2 linked regions of the Undibacterium sp. 5I1 genome follow. The main gene of each other region encodes a partner of the protein of the gene in region 2 in a complex. Links are inferred from orthologs where the notes say so. Each region holds a gene or a part of one and is shown on either strand. Other genes may lie near its edges.

Evidence for each region.
Region 1: the proteins of smc (region 2) and RGU72_RS01935 are in contact, whole or in part, in a crystal structure (PDB 3ZGX), measured with the Bacillus subtilis proteins. The link is inferred for Undibacterium sp. 5I1 from one-to-one orthologs.

Annotation. Positions count from the first base shown.
Region 1 is NZ_JAVIWI010000001.1:450,619-454,101, reverse strand. What follows is about bases 488-3,483. They hold RGU72_RS01935 (ScpA family protein), read right to left. Parts: upstream 2,420-3,483; coding sequence 1,556-2,419; downstream 488-1,555. Other genes in these bases: RGU72_RS01925 (MFS transporter), read right to left, coding at 2,890-3,483; RGU72_RS01930 (DUF3460 family protein), read right to left, coding at 2,441-2,650; panC (pantoate--beta-alanine ligase), read right to left, coding at 649-1,488; RGU72_RS01945 (cobalamin-binding protein), read right to left, coding at 488-649. Also shown: more of RGU72_RS01945, read right to left, coding at 1-487. UniProt on the Bacillus subtilis protein: Participates in chromosomal partition during cell division. May act via the formation of a condensin-like complex containing Smc and ScpB that pull DNA away from mid-cell into both cell halves.
Region 2 is NZ_JAVIWI010000001.1:1,885,693-1,890,762, reverse strand. Bases 438-4,532 are described here. They hold smc (chromosome segregation protein SMC), read left to right. Parts: upstream 438-807; coding sequence 808-4,332; downstream 4,333-4,532. Other genes in these bases: RGU72_RS08335 (cell division protein ZipA C-terminal FtsZ-binding domain-containing protein), read left to right, coding at 4,329-4,532; dapC (succinyldiaminopimelate transaminase), read right to left, coding at 438-505. Outside these bases: more of dapC, read right to left, coding at 1-437; more of RGU72_RS08335, read left to right, coding at 4,533-5,070. UniProt on the Bacillus subtilis protein: Required for chromosome condensation and partitioning.

The sequences.
Region 1 (3,483 bases), 1.4 Mb from region 2 along the record:
TGCGCCAGATTTGATAAAACACGCTGACGATTCTTTGTTTTTCTGCTGCGTTTGCAGTGCTGACTTGTGAACTGGGCGACAAGCCGGACGGTAAGCCGGGCTGATAAGTTTGGCGCAATTTTTCTAAACGAATTCTGAAACGTTGGGCGGCTGCATTGCCGGTCGCTTGCTTGTTAGTCAGAACTGCCAGACGTTCTATTGAACTGGCAATATCTTCAAAACTGCGTGGCTCGCTCTCGAATATCGGGATATGGGTATCGCGCAATTTACTAGCTAGGGTTTTGCCGTTGCCAGTACCCCAGACCACGATCAGGTCGGGTTTGAGCGCAATGATGCGTTCTACATCTAATGCGAATACATTGCCAATCGAAGGGATTTTTTTCGCAGCTTCCGGAAAGTCGCTGTATTCGCTGACGCCGACAATTTGGCTACCGGCACCGGCCTCAAACAACAACTCAGTCGCATGCGGCGCGAGGCTGATAACGCGCTGTGCTGGCTTCGCCAGCGTGACCACATGTTGTGCATCATCAGTCACGCTGATGGCGGCGTGCCCCACGACACTGTGCAAGCTGATCGCTGCCAGTGCCATGAAAGCAGTTAGTTTTTTGATGAGACAAAAGTGCTCTCTGCTTTTTGCAAGCTGTGTCATCAGACTTCCAGATTGTCGATCAGGCGGGTGTTGCCAAGCTTGGCGGCGGCGACTACCACCAGCTCCGCCTTCTGCGCAATATCGCCAGCAGACGGTGGTTGCAGGTCGGAACGCTTGCGTACAGAAATATAATCTGGCTTCCAATGACGATTTGCTAGTTTCGCCATGGCTTTCTTTTCCAGCTCAAAAATATCCAGATGCCCTGAACGGATTTCTTGCGCAACCTCATTCAGTGTCTGGTATAAAACAGGCGCTTCTGCGCGTTCAGCCTCGGACAAATAACCGTTGCGTGATGACAGTGCGAGTCCATCATCAGCGCGCCAGGTATCGGCTGCGATAATTTCAGTTGGTAAGGCAAACTGCTTTGCCATATTCCGGATGATCATTAATTGTTGGTAATCTTTTTTACCAAACACCGCAACACGGGGCTGGACGCAAGAAAATAATTTCAGTACAACAGTACTAACGCCGGTAAAAAAGCCAGGGCGGAATTCGCCCTCTAAGATATTCCCCAGATCGTCGGGTGGACGCACCCGGTATTCTTGTGGTTCTGGATAGAGGTCTTTTTCTGTCGGGGCGAACAATACATACACACCTTCCTTCTCCAGCTTTTCTACGTCAGCCTGAAAAGTACGCGGATATTTATCAAAATCTTCGTTCGGGCCAAACTGTAATCGATTGACGAAAATCGATGCCACAATCGGATCGCCATGTTTTTTTGCCAGGCGCATCAGGGACAAATGACCTTCATGCAAATTGCCCATCGTCGGTACAAACGCAGTCCGTAATTGACCACGTAGTTGATCGCGCAATTCTTCGATAGAGGAAATAATTTTCATGAGGATAAGAGTGAGTGAATGTGACGACTATGATTTGATTCTTAGCAAGGGTTTGCTGGCTTAGCGATTAATTAGGTGAGTGCGTTGGCAAATAAGCGAGTCTCACATAAATCGGTGCAAAAGCTTCTGCCTGAGTGATTTCTATTAAAGTTTCTTTTGCGAGTTCAAGCAAGGCAACAAAATTAACCACCAGAACTGGTGCACCTTTACTAGGATCAAATAGATCTGAAAACTCGATAAATTTAGCGGACTGCAATTTGCGTAAAATACCTGTCATGTGCTCACGTACAGATAGTTCTTCACGGCTGATTTTGTGGTGGGCGACAAGTGTTGCTCGTTTTAGCACGTCGGCCCAGGCTGCTTGTAAATCTTGCACGTCGACCTGCGGCCAATGCAATACCGTATTTTGCTCAACAAAGACTTGCGCATGCAAAAAATCACGTCCTAGCTGGGGAACCGCGTTGAGGTCGTAGGCAGCTAGTTTCATTTGCTCGTATTCCAGTAGACGACGCACTAATTCTGCACGCGGATCGCCTGCTTCGCCATCATCCAGACTTTTGGTGCTGGGCAAGAGCATGCGTGATTTGATTTCAATCAACATCGCTGCCATCAATAAATATTCTGCGGCCAGCTCCAGATTATGTTTGCGGATTTGCTCAACATAGTCCAGATATTGCAACGTGACTTGCGCCATCGGAATATCGAGAATATTGAAATTTTGCTTGCGGATCAGGTAGAGCAGCAAATCCAGCGGACCTTCAAACGCTTCTAAAAAAATTTCCAGCGCATCTGGCGGGATGTAGAGATCGTTGGGTAGTTTGAACAGCGGCTCGCCATATAGTTTGGCGAACGCCAGTCCATCAACAACGTTGGGCGTGCTGTCGCTACTGCCAACCAGAGGCAAATCTGTCGCTGACAAAGTAGTGCTGATTGCAATCACAGCAGTCTTGGCTTAGGCTTTGTTTTGGTACACGTAAGCTTGTTGATCGATATTGGACTCAATCGTGTCTTTTTGCGTCGCAAGATCAATCGGTGCTTTATCCCATAATAAAGCACGACCATCACGCTGGCTTTGCTCTAATTGCGGATTAGCTTTTTTCAGACTTTGAATAAACTGAGTTGCTTCGGATTGGTAAAGCTGAAATTGTTTGGTGAACTTCATAATGATCGCGATCAACAGGTAAAAGAACAATCGAAGCCGCATTTTACCCTGTAATGCAGCAGTAATTAAGAGGGATTTTCTTATTTGCGGCCACATTGACTAATGCATTAGTGACGTAGTAATGAGCGACAGAGTTTTGTCCGGACAATCTATGTTTTGGCATTATCTGAGACTAAAAGAATACTTTTACTTAAATACCTAAAAAATTAGGCATTTTTGAATATAGAGAGGGAACGTGCTCACAGTGGGTCTGTTGCCACCAGTAAGCGAGAGAAACTGGCGATGCTGGCGACCGCTGCAAAAACGGCTCCCAGACCAAGCGCATAGCTAGTACCGCTTTTATTTGATAAGGTAAAGCAAAATGCCACCAGTGCTGCACCCGAGGCTTGCCCCATCAGACGGGAGGTAGCAACAATACCACTAGCGCCACCAGCTCGGGATAAGGGCGCAGCTCCCATAATCGCCTTCAGATTAGGCGCTTGAAAAAATCCAAAACCGATACCGCACATAGCCATACGCCAGCCAATATCAAACACTGAGGGGTTCAGGGGCATGAGCACAAGAGACAACATACCAGCTGATAATGCAGCAAGACCAATGCCACCGAGTACTCCTGGTGAATAATGATCACTCAATCGTCCTGCAATAGGCGCCATCACAGCAACCAGTGCCGCCCAAGGCGTCATCAAAAAGCCCGTTTCTACTGGTGAACGCCCTAATACCGTCTCAAAATAAAAAGGCAGTGATACAAAGGCAAGACTTTGAGTGGTGAAGGTACAAATTGCCGTTAATACTGACAGTAAAAACAATGGACGGCGAAACAGATCAACCGG
Region 2 (5,070 bases):
GTTTCCAGATATCGTCTGGAATACTTTTATAGTCGGGAGCGAAATTGCGTTCAGGATCAGCGTTGGCAAAATAAGGTTCAGCACCGGCCAAGTATGCTGCGCCTTCATAAATTTGGTAAAACGGATTGGGGCACAGAACGATAGGTTTGCCGTACTGGTTATCGCTGGGATCGATGACTGTTTGCGCTAAAGCAAAAAGCGCCTCGCGTGAACCATTTACCGGCAAAATCTGAGTGGCAGCATCCAAAGCAGGTATTGCATAACGACGTGCCAGCCAATTTGCAATCGACATTCTTAATGCATCCGAACCCGCAGTCGACGGATATGCGCTTAGGCCGTCTAAATGATCTGTCACGGCCTGACGGATAAATGCTGGTGTCGGATGCTTAGGCTCACCAATACCTAAGCTGATTGCTTTGTAGGCTGGATTTGGTTTGACATCCGCGAACAGAAGTTTTAGCTTTTCAAAAGGGTAAGGTTGAAGTTTTTGCAGGAAAGGATTCACTGTAAATTCACGAGTAGTGGTGGAATTGCGATCTAAAAATGATGTTTTCATCATCTTTTGCTAGAAAAACTAAAGAATAACGCCATATTATAGCCTTCCACGTTGCGTTGCGGCATAGGGAACGCCTTAGTTGGGCATCATCAAAAACGGAATTTCACACCTTCAAAATGTTATGATGATTGAAAAAGTAATGTGTAAAACATGGGACTGGAAAAAATCGATTCAATTTTTGTTTGTAAATGCAAATTGGATATGAGTTTTCAGGCGGAATTTGAACATTAAAGACAGTAAAATTTTATAACGTGCGTTTAACTTCCATTAAATTGTCGGGATTCAAATCTTTTGTCGATCCGACCAACTTTCAGGTTCCAGGCCAGCTCGTAGGCGTGGTCGGTCCCAATGGCTGTGGTAAATCTAATATCATCGATGCCGTACGCTGGGTTTTGGGGGAGTCAAAAGCTTCCGAGCTCCGTGGTGAGTCGATGCAAGACGTTATTTTTAACGGATCTACCCACCGCAAACCTGCTGGTCGCTCTTCTGTTGAATTGGTTTTCGATAATAGTCTGGGTAAAGCAGCCGGTCAGTGGAGTCAATATGCAGAGATCGCCGTTAAACGCACGCTAACGCGCGACGGCACATCAACTTATTACATTAACGGTCAGCCAGTTCGTCGCCGCGATATCCAAGACATCTTTATGGGTACTGGCTTAGGGCCACGCGCTTACGCGATTATTGGCCAAGGCATGATCTCGCGGATTATTGAGGCGCGACCTGAAGAGTTAAGGATATTTTTAGAAGAAGCGGCTGGCGTATCTCGCTACAAAGAGCGGCGTCGCGAAACCGAGAATCGCATTCATGACACTCATGAAAATCTAGTGCGTGTAGAGGACATTCTGCGCGAGTTAAACGCTAATTTAGAAAAACTCGAAGCCCAGGCAGTTGTCGCCAATAAATACAATGAGTTGCAAGGCGACCAGGAAGAGAAGCAAAAACTGCTCTGGTTATTGCGTAAAAATGAAGCGGCAAATGAGCAAACTCGCTATTTCGCAGAAATAGAAAAAACCCAGATAGATTTAGAAGAACAAACCGCCAAGTTACGCCATGTTGAATTAGAGCTAGAGCAAATGCGTCAGGCGCATTATGCGGTTGGCGACAAAATGCATCAGGCACAAGGACACTTGTACCATACCAATGCTGAGATTGGTAGCCTGGAAGCGCAGATCAAGTTTGTCATTGAATCGCGCAGCCGTTTACAGAGCCAGCTCAATTCTTTGACGGCACAGCGTGATCAATGGCAACGTCAGGGGCAACAATTTCAAGATGATCTGGCTGAGGCCGAAATTCATGTGGAAGAACTCGGTGAACGTTCTGAGCAGGCGCAAGAAATCGCCCAGCAGCAGAACGATAAAATCCCAGCGTTAGAACAAGTCTGGCGTGAGGCGCAACTCAAAACCACAGAGTCGCGTGCCAAGATCATGCAGTTGCAACAGCAGATCGAGCTGGAATCGGCACATCAGCGCAATGCCTCGAATATTCTGAACACACTGGCTACCCGTAAAGAACGTTTGCAGCAAGAAAAACAAGGCTTGGCAATTCCAGATAACGTGCATCTGGAAAATCTGTCCTTGCAATTGGAAGAGAAAAAACAAGTACTAGAAGAGTCGTCCATGCAGTTGGAAGAAGCACAAGAGCGCTTGCCAATTATTGAGGAAGAACGTCGCGCGGCGCAACAACAAGTCAACCAAGATGCCGCCGCTTCAGCACAATTAGATGCGAGGCTGCAAGCGCTGAAACAGTTGCAAGAGAAGGTTTTGAGTCAGGGCAAAGTACAACCTTGGTTGGAAAAGCATGAACTCAGCGGTTTGCCAAAGCTCTGGCAAAAACTACACATTCAACAAGGTTGGGAAACTGCGCTCGAGGCTGTGTTACGTGAGCGGACCTCAGCGTTGGAAATGTCCAATCTTGATTGGGCTAAAGCATTCTTTAATGATGCTCCGCCAGCGAAGCTTGCTTTGTATTCTCCGCAGGTGAATACGCCAACAACCGAGTCAGTTGCTGGTTTGCAGCCTTTGCTATCTTTGCTTCAACTAAATGATGCTGGCGTACGCGGCTTATTGCAGGACTGGTTACATCAAGTGTATGCGTCTGATGATGTTGCCAGTGCGTTCCAAAACCGGGATAAATTGCCATTAGGTGCGTGCTTTATCACCAAGCAAGGCCATGTCATTAGCAAGACTAGCGTACGGTTTTATGCAGCGGATTCTGAACAAGATGGTGTGCTGGCGCGTCAGCAAGAAATCGATAATATTAGCAAGCAATCTCGTGCTCAACAAATGCTGGCAGATGAATCCAAAACGCGCACGGTGCGGGCGGAATCTGCTTACACGCAAGCGGCACAAAGCTTGCAAGAGTTGCGCCAGCGGGTCACTAGCCTGACCCAGACGGTGCATAGCTTGCAAATCGAATTTATGAAGCTGTCAGAAGTGCAAGCGCGTTTTAATCAGCGTAGTACGCAAATCATGAGCGACCTGACAGAAATCGCGGCACAAGAAAGCGAACAGCAACAAGCGAAAATTGAATCCGAAGAGAAGTTTGAGATGCTAGATATTGATCTCGCCGAACTGCAAGAAAATCATGAGCAAGCTCAGACCAATTATCTCGAAAAAGAACAGCATTTAACGGACGCTCGCCACCGCTTACGTGATTTAGAATTAGCTGCACAAGAAAGTGCGTTCTCAGAAAAAACCCATCGTAATAAAATGGAGGAGTTGCGTCGCAGTATTGCCACGGCCGTAGAGCAATCTGCCCAGCTATTTGCAAATATGCAGCAAGGTCATCTTGAGTTAGAGGAAATGGATGACCAGACTGCCCAAGCTGGTTTGCAGTCTTTGTTGGAAAAACGGAGCGACCAAGAGCGCGCGCTATCGGATGCGCGTCACGAGCTTGATCAACTGACGCAAAAATTACGTCAGGTAGAAGAGAGCAAAATGCAGGTAGAGCGCAGCCTGCAACCACAACGCGACAGAATCGTGGAGTTGCAACTCAAAGAACAGGCAGCGCGTTTAAATCAAGAGCAATTCGCAGAACAATTGCGTAATTTTGACGTAGATGAACAAGCTCTTTCACAAAAATTGCATGACGATATGAAACCATCGTATCTACAAGGTGAAGTCACCAGATTGACAAACGCGATCGCTGCATTGGGCGCCGTGAATATGGCAGCGTTAGATGAGTTGGCGCAAGCGACTGAGCGCAAAACTTTCCTGGATGCGCAATATGCCGATTTGAACGAAGCTATTACGACCTTGCAAGATGCTATTCATAAAATCGATATTGAAACGCGTGATCTTTTGCAAGATACATTCAATAAAGTGAATCTCCATTTTGCCGAATTATTCCCGATTTTATTTGGCGGTGGACAAGCGAAATTGATTATGACTGGCGATGAAATTCTGGATTCGGGTGTGCAGGTGATGGCACAGCCACCAGGTAAGAAAAACGCCACAATTCACTTATTGTCCGGTGGTGAAAAAGCGCTGACTGCAACGGCATTAGTATTCTCGATGTTCCAGTTAAATCCGGCACCGTTTTGCTTGTTGGATGAGGTTGACGCACCGCTTGATGATTCAAACACGGAACGTTTCTGTAACATGGTGAAACGTATGTCCGCTAACACACAGTTTTTGTTCATCTCCCATAATAAAATTGCGATGGAAATGGCGCAGCAACTGATAGGCGTCACCATGCAAGAGCAGGGAGTTTCTCGTATCGTTGCGGTGGATATGGAGTCCGCCGCACATTTCGCATCTGAGGCGCAAGCAGCATGACAGATCTACAAATTGTTTTACTCGGAGCCGGTGGTGCCTTTTTAGTGGGCATCGTTGCATACAATAAATGGCAAGAATATAAAGCGAAGAAAAGTGTTGATCAGGCATTTGGTGCAGGACACGATGACGTCCTGATGAACCGGGATGCCTATCCGGAATATCCAGATAAATTGGCAGAACCTCGTTTTAAAGAAGAGACATACAAAGAAGATGTATTCAACTCGCCGCGCCATGAACCTAGTTTGGATACTGATTTTGCAGAAGAAAATTCAGATTTTGGACAGCAAAATGCTATCACTGATCGCACAGCTACTTCATCATTTGGCGCCGCCGAAAAAGAATTGCCCGTCGATGAATTGATCGATTGCATCATTCCTTTAGAGTTTGATGCGCCAGTGCGCGGCGAAAAATTATTGAGTGAAATCCAAGGCCTCAAGTATGTTGGCAAAAAGCCGGTACATTTCATTGGATTAAGTCATGATGGTGTGCGCGATGTGATCGCTCATGGTGGAATTTATACCGCCTTATTTGCTGGCGTGCAAATGGTCAATCGTAGCGGGCCTATCAATGAATTAGAGTATTCAGAATTTGTGACGAAGCTGCGCGAAATTGCAGACCGACTGAACGCACATTCAGATATTCCTGATATGAACCAGGTCATGTCCAATGCACGCGAACTACATCAGTTTGTGTCTGAGCACGACGCACAATTGAGTGTCAATGTATTGGCCAACGGCG